DNA from 3 places in the Kitasatospora sp. NPDC093679 genome. Region 1 is predicted to be linked to each of the others. Evidence: riboswitches for the same ligand, from Rfam matches in the RefSeq annotation. Region 1 holds a riboswitch; each other region holds the start of a gene.
The links. A riboswitch is a leader RNA that binds a small molecule or an ion and turns the genes downstream of it on or off. The one in region 1 is predicted to bind cyclic di-AMP.
Positions count from the first base shown of each region.

Region 1 (4,708 bases):
TCACCATACGCCCGCGCAGCGCCGAGGCCTGCCGCTCGGCGAGCGCCGCCGGGTCGGGGAAGTCCGGGTCCCGGCTGCCCATGACGACCAGCGCCGGGCACCGCACGTCCGCGCCCCAGCCGGTCGGCGCGGAGTCGCCGCGGACGTAGCCGCGGACCGCCCGGCGGCGTCCCGGCTGCTTCAGCGCGGCGACCAGCCGGGCCCGCTGGGCGTCGAAGTCCGTGGGCCGCGCGGTCGGGAAGTAGAACTTCTGCGCGGCGCCCCACAGCCCGGGGAACCAGGTGACGGCCGGGCCGAGCAGGCCGACCACGGCCTTCTGCAGCAGGTTCGGCGGGAAGTTCTCGAAGAAGGCGTCGACCAGGACGATCCCGGCGACCCGCTCCGGTGCGTCCGCGGCGACCCGGACGACGGTGGCGCCGGTGTACGAGCTGCCCACCAGGACGGCGCGGTCGATGCCCAGGTGGTCGAGCAGGGCGCGGACGTCGCCGGCGATCGCGGTCGGCGAGTAGTCGTCCCACGCGGTCGAGGACTCGCCCATGCCGCGCAGGTCCATGGTGACCACCCGGTGTCCGGCGGCGGTGAGCAGCGGGTGCAGGTGCCGGTAGGCCGACCGCAGGTCGAGCATCCCGGGCAGCAGGACGACGGGGGTGCCGGTGCCCTGCTCGGTGTCGTCGTACGCCAGGCGGCCGCCGGGGACGTCCAGGTGGCGGGTCTGCGGGGCGTGCTGGGTGTCGTTCACGGCCGGCCTCCTTGGCCTCGCTGACGCGGCTGATTGCCCGTAGCCATAAAGCTACGGCTAATAGCCTTAGCCGTCAAGGGCGGCGCGGCGGCGCGTGCCGGCTGCGGTAGCTTTCGGCGGGGCCGCGGGGCCGCGGGGCCGCGGGACCGAGAGGCCGAGAGGCCGAGAGGCCGAGAGACCGAGAGACCGGAGACGTCATGCCCCTCATCACCGTCAAGCAGCTGGCCGGCCGCACCGAGGAGCAGCGCGCCGAGATCGCCCGCGAACTCACCGCCGCCTACGCCCGGGCGACCGACATGGACCCGGAGAAGGTCTGGGTCGTCGTCGAGGAGATCCCGGCCGAGAACTGGGCGGCCGGCGGCGAGACCTTCGCCGCCAAGCAGGCCCGGGCCGCCTCCGCCGGCTGACCGCCGCGGGCCGGGCCCGCGGGGGCTCAGAGGTTGTCGGCCCGGAACGGGTCGTGCTCGGCCAGCAGCTTGTCCAGCCTGGCCTGGTCCACCCGGGACACCAGCTCCCCGGCGTCCTGGCGGTCGCGGACCACCTTGGCCAGCGTGAACGAGGACGTGATCACGTACAGCAGGGCGACCGCCAGGAAGGCGCGCATCCAGGCGTCCACCGGGAGGCGGGCGATCCCGATCGCCAGGGCGGCCGTGGCGAGGGCGAAGGACAGGACGGCCTGCACGTAGTAGGCGGCCGTGGTGCGGGACTGCATCGGTGCGCTCATGCCTTGCAGGGTCCCGGAGCGGGCACCGGCCCGCATGAGTACGGATACTCACCCCGAGGGGGGTGATCACCCTCCGTCAGGGGCCGATTCACAATCTATGGCAAATCGCCCATCCTGCGCGTAGCCCTTACGAATCCACCGTCGCAGACGCTTGGAATCAAGGCGTGCCTAGCATTAACGTTTGATAACGCAGCGCGGTCGGCAACGCCGTACCGACACGGCACCGTGCGCGTGTCGCTCAATCCCGCGGCTGCCTTCGCCGGTGGTCACGGGAGCCGGGGAACCACCTTCCTTGGGGTGAATCGGCCGGGCCGGTGGCCCAGCCGTAGGAGACCTTCCTGCTCCGAACCCGTCAGCTAACCCGGTCGGCGAGGGAAGGAAAGGAGTGCGCCCCCGTGGCGTCGACGCACTCGGCGGACTCCGCCGCCGCAGCCACCCGGCTCCTCGACCACCCCTGGGAGCAGGCCGACCAGGCCCGCCACCGGATGCCCCGGCAGACCAGGGGCGGCAGCCCGCTGCTGGGCGTCACCGCCACCGTGGCCGCCACCCTCGGCGCCGCCGGCATGACAGCGGCCGCCGCCGGCCCGGCCGCCGCGGCCGAACCCGCCGTGAGCGCGCCCGACCAGGCCGCCGACTCCGCCGACCCGGGCCTCGCCCTCTTCGCCCGCATCCAGCAGCAGGCCGACCACCGCACCGCCGCCGACGAGGCCGCCCGCCTCGCCGCCGCGCAGGAGGCCGAGGCCCGCCGCGCCGCCCAGGCCGCCGTCGAGGCCACCGCCCTCGCCCTGCCGACCAGCGGCTACACCCTCGGCGCCCAGTACGGCCCCAGCGGCCACTGGGCCCACCTGCACACCGGCCTCGACTTCCAGGCCGCCACCGGCACCCCGGTCACCGCCGTCGGCAGCGGCACCGTCACCTCGGCCGGCTGGGCCGGCTCCTACGGCTACCGGATCGTCGAGACCCTGCCCGACGGCACCGAGGTCTGGTACTGCCACCTCAACCGGCTCGCGGTCACCGACGGCCCGGTCGAGCGCGGCACCGTCCTCGGCACGGTCGGCGCCACCGGCAGCGTCACCACCCCCCGCCTCCACCTCGAGGTCCGCCCCGCCGGCGGTGCCCCCGTCGACCCTCTCGGCTGGCTCCGCTCCCACGGCGTCCAGCCCTGAGAAGTCCCCCCACGCGCCCCTGGGGCGCTGCCCCTGCTTCGCCTACTCCTCGTGGCCTTCCTGGCGGGCTGCCGCGTAGGCCTCCAGTTCGGCGGTGCCGGGTTCGGGGGCCAGGTCGGGGTACTCGGTGAGCAGCAGGGCCGGCAGTCCCGGGACGGTCCACTGCCCGCACAGCCACAGCGCGACGTCCGCCACGACCTGCTCGAAGTCCTCGAACTCCCCCCGCAGCTCGTACGGCATCGGCTCGCCCTGCGCGGTCAGCGCCGCCAGGTTCCGGTAGCTGCGCTGCATCAGCCCGTACTCCAGCAGCCGCCGCGCCCCGTCCGTCGCCATGCCGATCGACAGCAGGTGCGCCTCGCCCCAGCCGAGTGCGGCGTCCGCCCCGGTCATCGGGTCCAGTGCGCCGCCGTCGACCAGGGCCGCGTACGCCGCCGCCCGGTCCTCGGGTTCCAGGGCGCGGAAGCCGTCCAGCCAGGCCCGCACCGCGTCGGTGTCCGCGGTGTCCACCCCGTCCGCCCGCAGCAGCAGCGTGTAGAGCCGGGGCCAGGTCAGCAGCTGCGGCCGCCGCAGCAGCGTCCCGAGCAGCTCGCCCTGCCATTCCGCCTCGGCGTGCAGCCGTTCCTGCCGCTTGGCGTTGAGCCGCCGGGCGGCCCGCTGGTGGTCGATCAGCAGCCGGACGGTCTCGCCGTACGCACCCGGGTCGCCCTCCGGCTGGACGTACAGGTGGAGCCGTTCGTGGAGCAGTTGTTCGACCACGGCGGAGCCGAGTTCGGGCCAGCCGTCGTGGAGCGGTGCGCCGCCGAGTTCCAACAGGGTCAGGACCTGCCGGGCGGCCTCCTCCGGCACCGGGGGCAGCGCCTCGGCGTCCGCCCAGGCGAGCAGGGACTCGGCACGGGTACGGGGGATGAGCTGCAGGTCTTCGTCGTCCACGCCGGTACCGTAGCCGGTGCGGGGTCCGGCACGCGGCACCCGGGCCCGCCGCGGGCCGAGGGTGCGGCCGGGCCGGCCGGGGTAGGGTCGGCGGCCATGACAGCCGAACGGGTCCGGACGGTCCGCCAGGTCCGCCTGGTGGGACCGCGCCTGGCGATCCGCGAATTCCGGCTGGACCCGGAGGACGTCCTCGCCCTGCACGCCGTCCTCGGCGACCCGGAGGCCGTCCGGCACCTCGGGTACGAGGTCTGCGACGAGGAGGAGTGCGCGGATCAGATCGAGCTCTCACTCGACGAGGCCGAGCAGGACCCGCGCACCGTCTACCGGCTCGCCGTCGCCCCGGCCGAGCGGGACGGCGGAGCCCCGCCGATCGGCCAGGCCGTCCTCGAACTCGAAGGCACCCGCGCCGCCTCCCTCGGCTGCGTGCTGCGCCGGGACACCTGGGGAAACGGCTACGCGGGCGAAGTCCTCGCGCTGCTCTGCGGGTTCGGCTTCGGGACGCTCGGTCTGCACCGGCTCGCCGCCCGGGTCGACCCGGAGAACGCCGCCTCGGTGCGGGTGCTGACCCGGGCCGGTTTCCGGCCGGAGGGCCGGATCCGGCACGACCTGCTGGTGCGCGGGGCGTGGCGGGACTCGCTGCTGTTCTCGCTGCTGGAGGACGAGTGGGTGCGGCCCGCCGCAGCACGGGGGTGGGGAGAACCCCACCCCTGAGCCGCCGGTGGGCCGGATTACCCCGGGCGCCCCGCTCCGGCACCGTGGAGTCGTCAGTCCGAACGGACACCGAGGGGCCACAGATGACCACCGCACCGCTGCACCGGACCGCCGCGCCGTACCCGGGCGCCGCGCCGTACCCGGGTGACGCGCCCGCCGGGCGCCGGCCCGGCTTCCTACGGGCGCCGTTCGCGGCCGCCACATACCGGGAGGTCGGCTTCGTCCTCACCGGTCTGCCGATCGCGATCGCGGCCTTCGTCGTCGCCGTCGCCCTGTTCTGCACCGGGCTCGGCCTGCTCGTCACCGCACTCGGCCTGCCGGTGCTGGCCCTGCTGCTCGTGCAGGCCCGGGGCTTCGGCGCGCTGGAGCGGCACCGGGCCCGCGTCCTGCTCGGCACGCCGGTCGTCGCGCCCGCGCCCGTCGTCCCGAAGCGCACAG
Region 1 covers NZ_JBFBDW010000041.1:41,489-46,196, forward strand. The annotation lists gene AB0O09_RS27700 (alpha/beta hydrolase) at 1-739, opposite strand, end outside; gene AB0O09_RS27705 (4-oxalocrotonate tautomerase family protein) at 937-1,146, shown strand; gene AB0O09_RS27710 (YiaA/YiaB family inner membrane protein) at 1,173-1,463, opposite strand; cyclic di-AMP (ydaO/yuaA leader) riboswitch at 1,689-1,851, shown strand; gene AB0O09_RS27715 (M23 family metallopeptidase) at 1,859-2,629, shown strand; gene AB0O09_RS27720 (hypothetical protein) at 2,672-3,559, opposite strand; gene AB0O09_RS27725 (GNAT family protein) at 3,656-4,270, shown strand; gene AB0O09_RS27730 (sensor domain-containing protein) at 4,354-4,708, shown strand, end outside.

Region 2 (4,708 bases), on a different contig from region 1:
CGCGGCAGCCAGGGCGGCGGCGGCGCGGTCGGAGGAGGGCGGCCGGTCGCCGAGGTCGATCCGGTCGGTGCCGTGCGCTGCGCGGCTGGCCGCGTCGGCGGCGTCGTCCGCGGCCAGCCGGGCGCGTTCGTCGGTGGTGAGGCCGCCGAGCAGCCGCTGGGCGTCGCCGAGCCGGCGCCGGACCTCGTCCTTGTGGTCGGCGAGCGAGCGGCGGACCTCCTCCAGCTCGGCGAGCTTGGCGGTGGCCTCGGCGCGGCGCTGGTCGAGCCGGCGCTGCCGGTCGAGCACCTGGTGCAGGGTGTCGCTCTGCCGGCTGGCGGCCTGGTCGAGGGCGCGGGCGCGGGTGAGGTAGCCGGCCGGGTCGGACTCCAGCATGAGGCGGACGGAGGGGTCGAGCCCGCCGTCGCGGTACTGGGCGGCGGCGGCGGTGGCGAGGTCGGTGTAGAGCCCGTTCAGCTCTTCCTGGCCGGTGGCGACCTGGTCCTGCAGCTGGCCGGCCTCGGTCTGCAGGCGCTTCTGGTCCTCCCCCGCGGCGTTCGCGCGCTCGCTGGCCTGCTCGGCCTCCTCGTAGAGCCGGTCGACCTTCGCCCGGACGTCGGCCGTCCGCCGCCCGGGGTCGGCGGGGGCGCCGTGGGCCGCGGTGCCGACGGTGGCGCCGACGGCCGTGGTCGCCGCGGCCGTGAGCACCAGGGCCCGGGCGAGGGTGTGGCCGCCCGGCAGTTGGGGGCGTCGGTGCGCGGACATGCGGCGGCGGCTCCGTTCCTGCGGACGGACGGCCGCCGCCGCCCGGGTCGGGCGGGCGTCCTCGCGGACATCCGGGGGCAGACGTTAGCGAGTCCGGCCGGGCTAGTCCAAACCCTGCCAGCACCGAATATTTGACCTTCAATCGGACATTCTGCCGACCGGGCCGCCGGGTGCGGCAACGGCCGCGGGCCCGGCCCCACAGGGGGAGCCGGGCCCGCGGGGAGCCGCCGGACGGACCGTCAGACCCGGACGATCGCCGAGATCGGCATGGCCGTCGCCGAGACGTAGCGGACGACCGCACCGGTGTGCGGCGCGTGGATGACCTGCCCGCCGCCCACGTACATGCCGACGTGGTGCTGGTCGCTGTAGTAGATCACCAGGTCGCCGGGCTTGGCGTTGGCGATGTTGGTGCCGATGTTGGTGCCCGCGCCGGCCTGGGACTGCGAGGTGCGCGGGATCGAGACGCCGGCCTTGCCGTACGCCCACTGCATCAGACCGGAGCAGTCGAAGGTGCTCGGGCCGGTCGCACCGTACACGTACGGGGCGCCCAGCGCGGACTTGACGGCCGCGATCGCCTTGGCGGTGTACGAGCCCGAGGGCACGTCCGCACTGCCGAGGTCGGGACGGGCGGTGTCCCGCGAGGCGCGGTCCGCGGTGGACTTGGCCGCGGAGGCCGCCTTCGCCTCGGCCGCGGCGAGGTCGTCCTTCTCCTTCTGGGTGAGGGTGTTCAGCAGGGCGCTGGCCTTGGCCAGCTTGTCCTGGAACTCCTCCTTCTTGGCCTTCAGCGCGCGGGTGCTGGTGTCCAGCTCGGCGAGCTTGTGCTCGGCCTCGGCCTTCTGGCCGTCCAGCTTGGCCTGCTCGGCCTTGAAGGACTTGAGGGTGTCGGCCTGGGTGGCGCTCATCCGGCTGACCGCGCCGGCCTGACCCAGGAACTCGCCCGGGTTGCTGGAGAGCATCAGCTGGACGGTCGGCGAGATGCCGCCGTCGCGGTACTGCTGGGCCGCGACCTCGGCGAGGCGGCCCTGGACGCCGCTGACCTCCGCCTGCTGGCGGGCGACCTGGTCCTGCAGCTGGGTGACCTGCTTCTGCAGGTCCTGCTGCTTCTGCTCGGCCGCGAGGTAGGCCTCGTTGGAGGCCTCGGCCTGCTCGTTGAGCTGGTCGACCTGGGCCGCGACCTGCTCCTTGGTGGGGGTCGGGTCCGCGTGCGCGCCGGTCTGCGAGGAGAGGGCCACCGCAGTGGCGGCTGCCGCAGTCAGGATCGAGGCGCGGGTACGGCCGACGGGCTTGGGACGACGATGGGACGCCACGAAGGCGGACTCCTTCTTCCTCACACCGCCTACCGGGTGAGCTGACGGGTTCGGGCCGGAAGCATTGCCCTACGACGCCTCACGCCCGCACCCGCCCGTCCGCGGTCCGACCGCGGCCCGGCCGGCGCGGCCGACCTGACGCCGATTCACCCCGGGGGAAACGTGGTTCCCCGGCTCCGTTCGACAGCACCCCCGCAGGGGCTCCCCGTGGACGGTCGGGACCGTCCTGCTGCGTCGCGGACTCGGCGGCGACCACCGCCGTCGCCCGGGTTGGGCGAACCACTGTGCGGTGATCCGTGGGGATGACCCTAGTAACCGATCCGTGATCCGTTCAAATCCTTGTCAGAAAAACGACGGGGAAATGTTGTCGTGAAAATGTGATTGCGACCGCCAGTGACCGGCGATCCACGCTCGGATGACGCGATGTCACCCGCCGGCGGACAAAACGCGACGCCCGGGCGTGTCGGAGATCACACGGTGATCGCGACACGCCCGGGCGTGTCATGCGGCATCAGAAACGCCACAGGTGAGGCTTATGTCCGAATTGCTACCGGAGGGTCAGACGCGGCGGATCGTCTTGATCGGCAGGGTGTCGGCGTCCATCACCTTCACCACGTCGCCGGTGTGCGGCGCGTGGACGACGAGGCCGTTGCCGATGTACATGCCGACGTGGTGCGCGTCCGAGTAGTAGATGACGAGGTCACCCGGCTGGGCGTCGGCCAAGGAGGGTACCCGGGCGCCGACGCTCGCCTGCGACTGCGAGGTGCGCGGCAGCGACACGCCGGCCTTGGCGTACGCCCAGACCATCAGACCGGAGCAGTCGAAGGAGTTCGGGCCGGTGGCGCCCCAGACGTACGGGGTGCCGCGCTTGCCCATCGCCGCGGCGACCGCGGTGGCCGCGTAACCGGAGGCCGGCGGCAGGCTGCCCAGGTCGTAACGGCTGTCGCCGCGCGAGGCGCGGTCGGTGCCGAGGACCGCGGCGCGCTCGGCGGCGGTCAGCGTGCTCAGCAGGCTCTGGGCCTCGGAGAGCTTCTTCTGGACCTCCGACTTGGCGTCGTTCAGGACCTGGGTGGAGCGGTCCAGCTCGGACAGGATGGCGGCGGCCTCCTGCTTCTGCTGGTCCAGCCGGCGCTGCTGGTCCCGCAGGCCCTTCAGCGTCGAGGCCTGGGTGTCGGTGGCCTGCTCGTTGCTGGACGCCTTCGCGAGGTAGTTGTCCGGGTTCGAGGAGAGCATCAGCGCGACCGTCGGGTCGACGCCGCCGGTGCGGTACTCGTCGGCCGCGACCGCGGACAGGCCCGACGCCACCTGGGAGAGCTGCTCCTGGCTGCGGGCGATCTGGTCCTGCAGCTGGTCGGCCTGCTTGCGGAGCTGGTCGGCCCGCTCCTTGGCGCCGTTGTACTTCTCGGCCGCCTGCTCCTGCTCCTCGAGCAGCTTGTCGACCTGGACCTTCACCTCGTCCTTGCTCGGCTTCGCCGGCGCGGCGTGCGCGGCGGCCTGGGCCGACAGGGCGACCGCGGTCGCGGCGGCAGCGGTGAGCACGGTGACCCGCGCGCGGCTCGGCTGCTTGGGACGGCGGTGGGAGGCCAAGGGACTAGCTCCTTCTTCCTGCTGGACTCACCCGATCGGGTGGACGTCCGGAAAATAGGTTTGACGCCAGACCCTAGTGAAGATCCGCCTCCTGCGCCACTCCCGTGCCGGGCGAACTTGGCGCGGAACGCTGGATTTCACCACCCCGACACAACCCCGCCACCCGGCCCTCCACCTGGGCCGACGGCCCGTCAGGGCCGGGCGAGCCGGTTGAGCAGCAGGATCGACGCGACCGGGCGTGCACCGGCCTTCCGTACGCCGTCCGCGACCTCCCGATCCGTGGAGACCACCACGACCGGCCGGCCCTGCGGCTCGGCCCGCACCAGGCGGCGGATCAGCTCGTCCGCGGTCTCCCCGGTGCGGCTGAAGCGCACCCGGACCCCGCGCGGCGGCGCCATGATCACCGGGACGTCGAGGTCCTGCCCGTCGAAGACGCAGGTGACCTCGGCCTGGGTGCGCTGCGCGAGCATCGCCAGACCGCCCAGCAGCCGCATCCGCTGCTGCTCCAGCGGCAGCGTCGGGTACCCGGTCTTGGTCACGTTGTAGCCGTCGACGACCAGGTGCACCTGAGGGATCGCCAGCAACTGGTCGAGCAGTGCGGGGTCGTCCTCCGCCAGACCGCGGCGCGCCACGTCGTGCGGGTTGGCCGAGCCCGGCTCGACCGCCTCCACCAGGTCGGCCGGGCGCAGCTGCGCCACCGGCAGCGCCAGCTCGCGCTGCAGGCCCTGCGCCGACTGCAGCACCGTGTCGAGCAGCAGCCGCAGCCGCATGTCCTCCACGCTGCGGCCCTCGCGCGCCGACCGCCGGCCGGCCTCCGCGGCCGTCTCCAGCTCGGTGATCCGGTGCCGCAGGCGCCGGGCCTCGCCGTCCGCCGCACTGCGCTCGGCGGCCGCGGCGGCCCGCGCCGCCTCCAGCTCGGTCGCCAGCTTGCGGGCCTCGGCCTGCGCCCGCCGGGTGTCGCTCTCCAGGCTCCGGACGCGCTTGCGCAGCGACTCCACCTCCCGGCGGACGCCCTCCGACTCTGCGCGGTGCCGGTCCAGGTCCGCGCGGGCGGCGGCACGCACCTCCGT
Region 2 covers NZ_JBFBDW010000046.1:24,711-29,418, forward strand. The annotation lists gene AB0O09_RS29265 (NlpC/P60 family protein) at 1-744, opposite strand, end outside; gene AB0O09_RS29270 (NlpC/P60 family protein) at 984-2,051, opposite strand; cyclic di-AMP (ydaO/yuaA leader) riboswitch at 2,062-2,250, opposite strand; gene AB0O09_RS29275 (NlpC/P60 family protein) at 2,610-3,638, opposite strand; gene AB0O09_RS29280 (NYN domain-containing protein) at 3,830-4,708, opposite strand, start outside.
Region 2: another riboswitch for cyclic di-AMP. It lies ahead of AB0O09_RS29270 (NlpC/P60 family protein); the one in region 1 lies ahead of AB0O09_RS27715 (M23 family metallopeptidase).

Region 3 (4,708 bases), on a different contig from region 1:
ACCTGCCACCGCCGCGGCGCCCACGCGATCGGCGGCATGGCCGCGTTCATCCCCTCCCGCAAGGACCCGGAGGTCAACGCGGCCGCCCTGGAGAAGGTCAAGGCCGACAAGGACCGCGAGGCCGCCGGCGGCTTCGACGGCTCCTGGGTCGCCCACCCGGACCTCGTCCCGGTCGCCCGGTCCTGCTTCGACGCCGTGCTCGGCGACCGACCGAACCAGAAGTCCTCGCCGGGCTCGCCCGAGCCCGTCACCGCCGAGCAGCTGCTCGACATCGCCGGTGCCGGCGGCAGCTGCACCCGCGCGGGCCTGCACAACGCCGTCCAGGTCGGCGTCCGCTACATCGAGGCCTGGCTGCGCGGCCTCGGCGCGGTCGGCATCTTCAACATGATGGAGGACGCCGCCACCGCCGAGATCTCCCGCTCGCAGATCTGGCAGTGGATCAACAACGGCGTCGTCCTCGCCGACACCGGCGAGAAGGCCACCGCGGAGCTCGTCCGCCGGCTCGTGGCCGAGGAACTCGCCGAACTGCGCACCGAGCTCGGGGACGCCGCCTACGCCGCCGGGCGCTGGACGGAGGCCGCCCGGCTCTTCGAACAGGTCGCCCTGGCCGAGGAGTTCGTCGACTTCCTCACCCTGCCCGCGCTGCCCCTGCTCGACTGACCCCAACCTATCCGCCGGGCGAGCGGCCCGACGCCCGCCAGGACGTCGAACTCGTCCGCCGCAATTCACCGTTCCGTACGGCTCCCGCCGCCCAGGCGCCGGGAGCCGTACGGAACACCCGTGTTCGGAGGCACTTCCCCATGGCGCTCATCTTCTTCAACGGCCAGGCGATGACCGGCGGCCCGTTCCACCCGCTGGTCGCCGAGTACCTGGTCGGCCCGGTCCGCACCGCACCCGGCCACCGCTTCTTCTCCGTCCGCGACGTCTGCCCCGGCCTGCTGCCCGACCCGGGCGGCAGCGCGGCGATCGAGGGCGAGCTCTACGACCTCCCGCTGGAGCACCTGCGGGACGCCGTCCTGCCGGGCGAGCCTCCGGAGTTGGAGCTCGGCGTGATCGCCCTCTCGGACGGCACGCCGTGCCTGTCCATGGTGCTGCGCCGCGGTGAGCTCGAGCGCGGGGTGCACCGCGAGATCACCGGCCACGGCGGCTGGCGGGCCTACCTGGCCACCCTCGGCCGCACCGCCTGACCGGCGCCCCCGGGGGGAGGGCGCCGGTCGGGCGGACGCGGAAGGTCAGCCCGCCTTCCAGAACTTGACCGAGTCGACGGCGATGTCCGCCGAGGAGCCCACGGCGGGCACGGTGCCGCCGAGGGCCGTCTCGGACTGCAGCACCCAGTGCATCGAGTTGGCGGGGATGCGCGCGGTGGAGCGCCCGATCACCTTGCCGTCCAGGTAGAAGGTCACGCCGTCCTTCTGCCAGTCGACCGCCGAGGTGTGCCACGCGCCGGCGGTCGGGACGCCGCTGGAGTAGGCGTCCTGGTCGCTGCCCGAGGTGGCGTCGGCGCGGTGCATGAAGGCGCCGATCGAGCCGTTGAGGTCGCCCTCGGGGAAGTCGATCTCGCCGTGCTGCGGCCAGACGCCGTCGTCCGGCCAGAGCAGCCACGCCATCTTGTAGCCGGAGGCCGAGGTCGCCTTCCAGGTCACCTCGAAGCGCCCGTACTGGACGCCGTCGCCGGAGGCGGACGGCAGCTTGGGCACCGGTGCGGAGACCCAGGTGCCGGAGGCGTCCCGGTTGAGGTGGAGGTTCATCTGGCCGTTGGCGATGGACATCGTCCTCGACGGCGAGTAGGTGCCGTTCTTGCTGGTGTCCTTCCAGCCGTCCGGGTAGGCCCACCACTTGCCGTCCACCGCGGCCGGCAGTCCGGAGCAGTGGCTGGCGGTGATGGACGGGCCGTTGGAGCAGCCCGTCCAGCTGCCGAGCGGCACGTTGACGCCGTCGAAGTCGTCCGACCAGGTCGGCGCACCGGCCGTCGAGGTGGGGGAGGAGCTCGCCGACGGGGAGGCGGCGAAGCTCGGCGCCGCCGTGGTCGGGGACGCGGTCGGCGTGGTGGGCGCCGGGGTGGCGCTCGCCGTGGGGGAGGTGCTCGGCGCCACCGGGGCGGCGGTCGGGCTCGGGCTCGGGGCCGGCGCGGCGGTGCCCGCGTCGCGGACGTCCAGCGTCTGCACCGGGAGGTCGTGCCAGCGCCGGTCGGCGTCCTGCCAGGTGCCGAAGGCGGTGTAGACGCCGGCCGGCAGGGTGCGGGCGGCGGTGGTGACGGTGACCCCGTCGGGGCAGATCCGCACGTTGCGGCCGCTGCCGGGGAAGTCCAGCTTGTTGCCGGCGGCGTCGCGGACGGCGACGCCGATCCTCCGGGCGGTGAAGCAGGCGGAGGAGTGGACGGAGAGGGAGGCGGCTGCCGCGGTGTTCGCGGCCATGGCGACCGGCGAGAGCCGGTCCTGGGTCACCTCGGGCACGTTGGCGGCCTCGGCGCTGCCCAGGAAGGGGACGGCCAGCAGGCCGAGCCCGGCGACCGCGCCCACCTTGAGGGCGATGGCGGAAACAGGCATGGAGTTGTTCCTCGACGACGCCTGCGAGGTGAGCTGTCGGATTCGGGCCGTCAGGTGGCCCGGCCGCCCGGTGGGCGGCTTCACCCCGAGCCCTGGCCGTACGCGAGCATGCGCGCGGGGCCAGGGCGACTTACCTGGTTCCCCCGCTCCCGTCCGTGTCGCATCTCGCGTTGCCGTCACCGGGCGGACGGGACTCGGCGGTCCCGGGACGGGGCCCGCATGGAGCGGGCGTCCGAGCAGGTTAGCAGTGTCCTCCCGGAGGGCAAGGCATCGGACCGTCGATGTCAGGTCCGTCACATCCGGGCGCGCCGCAGCCCCCGGACCCTCGCCGTGGGTCCGGGGGCTGTGCTCCGTACGGCCACCGGCCCGCTGTGGGCCGGCCGGGGGCCACGGAGTCCGGGTGGCGTACCGTCCCTGGTACGGCCCGGAGTGCGGGGGGTCAGGCGCGGGAGGCGAGCTCCTTCGCGGCGCGGGCGCAGGCCAGCGCGATCCGGTCCTCGTCGACGGTGGTCAGCACGCCCTTCTCGACGACGGCGTTGCCGTTGACGAACAGCACCGCCAGCGGCGGCAGGGCGCCCATGGTGAGCGCGGCCACCGGGTCGGCGATCGAGGAGTGCATGATGCCGTCGACCTTCCACAGGGCCAGGTCGGCGAGCTTGCCGGCCTCGATGGAGCCGATCTCGTTCTGCCGGCCGAGCACCCGGGCGCCGCCCATGGTGCCCAGACGCAGCGACTGGCGTGCCGTCAGCGCGTCGGGGCGGCCGTGCAGGCGGTTGATCAGCAGCGCGTTGCGCAGCTCGGTGCCGAGCTCGCCGGACTCGTTGGAGGCGGTGCCGTCGACGCCGAGGCCCACCGGCACGCCGGCCTTCAGCATGTCCGGGACGCGGGCGATGCCGGCCGCCAGACGGGCGTTGGACGAGGGGCAGTGGGCGACACCGGTGCCGGTCTCGGCGAACTTGGCGATGTCGGAGTCGTTCATGTGGACGCAGTGCGCCATCCACACGTCCTCGCCGAGCCAGCCGGTGGACTCGAAGTAGTCGGTCGGGCCCATGCCGAACAGCTCCTTGCAGAACTGCTCCTCCTCGGCCGTCTCCGAGCCGTGGGTGTGCAGCCGGACGCCCTTGCGGCGGGCCAGCACGGCCGACTCCCTGAGGAGTTCGGTGGAGACCGAGAAGGGCGAGCAGGGCGCGAGGGCCACGTGCAGCATCGAGCCGAAGGAGGCGTCGTGCCACGTGTCGACGGCGGCCTCGGAGGCGATCAGGATGTCCTCGGTCCGCTCCACCGCGTGGTCCGGCGGCAGGCCGCCGTCCTTCTTGCTGCGGTCCATCGAGCCGCGCAGCGCGGTGAAGCGCAGGCCGAGCTCCTGCACGCCCTCGATCGAGGCGCCGAGGACGTCGCCGCCGCCCTGCGGGAAGACGTAGTGGTGGTCGGAGGCGGTGGTGCAGCCGGACTTGAGCAGCGCGGCGGCCGAGCCCTGGGTGGCGGCGTGCACCAGCTTCTCGTCGATCCGGGCCCAGGTCGGGTAGAGCGCGACCAGCCAGTCGAAGAGGATGTCGTCCTGGGCGAGGCCGCGGGTGATCCACTGGTAGAAGTGGTGGTGGGTGTTGACCAGGCCCGGGGTGACCAGATGGCCCTCGCCGTTGATCCGGCGCACCACGTTGTCCAGCCACTGCGGGGCGGGGCCGTCGCCGACCGACTCGATCCGGTTGCCGAGGATCACCACGTGGCCGCGGGCGTACTCGGTGTCGTCTGCGTCCACCGTCGCGACGGCGACGTTCTCGATCACGATCCGCTGGTCGGCGGGTGGGGGCTGGACTGCCATGGCGTGAACTCCTTGGGGGCGAGGGCTGGGGGTGTGCCGCGGGCGGGGCGGCGGGTGGGGCGGGCCGGACGGGGTGCGGAGGCCGGTGCGGGGAAGCACAGGGGCCCCGCGGCGGCGCCGTCCGGCCCGTGGCGGGCGGGTGCCGGTCCGGTCAGGCGACGGGTATGACCGGGACGACGCCCTCGCGGTGGACGGTGCCCTCGATCAGGCCGTACATCCGGTCGGCGGCGTAGTACACCTCGTTCTCGTTCTTGAGGCCGAAGGGCTCCAGGTCGACGAGGAAGTGGTGCTTGTTGGGGAGCTCCAGGCGGACCTCGTCCACCTCGGCGCGGTTGTTCAG
Region 3 covers NZ_JBFBDW010000040.1:17,674-22,381, reverse strand. The annotation lists gene aceB (malate synthase A) at 1-660, shown strand, start outside; gene AB0O09_RS27315 (gamma-glutamylcyclotransferase) at 801-1,187, shown strand; gene AB0O09_RS27310 (glycoside hydrolase family 16 protein) at 1,233-2,546, opposite strand; cyclic di-AMP (ydaO/yuaA leader) riboswitch at 2,550-2,726, opposite strand; gene AB0O09_RS27305 (8-oxoguanine deaminase) at 2,986-4,368, opposite strand; gene pucL (factor-independent urate hydroxylase) at 4,520-4,708, opposite strand, start outside.
Region 3: another riboswitch for cyclic di-AMP. It lies ahead of AB0O09_RS27310 (glycoside hydrolase family 16 protein); the one in region 1 lies ahead of AB0O09_RS27715 (M23 family metallopeptidase).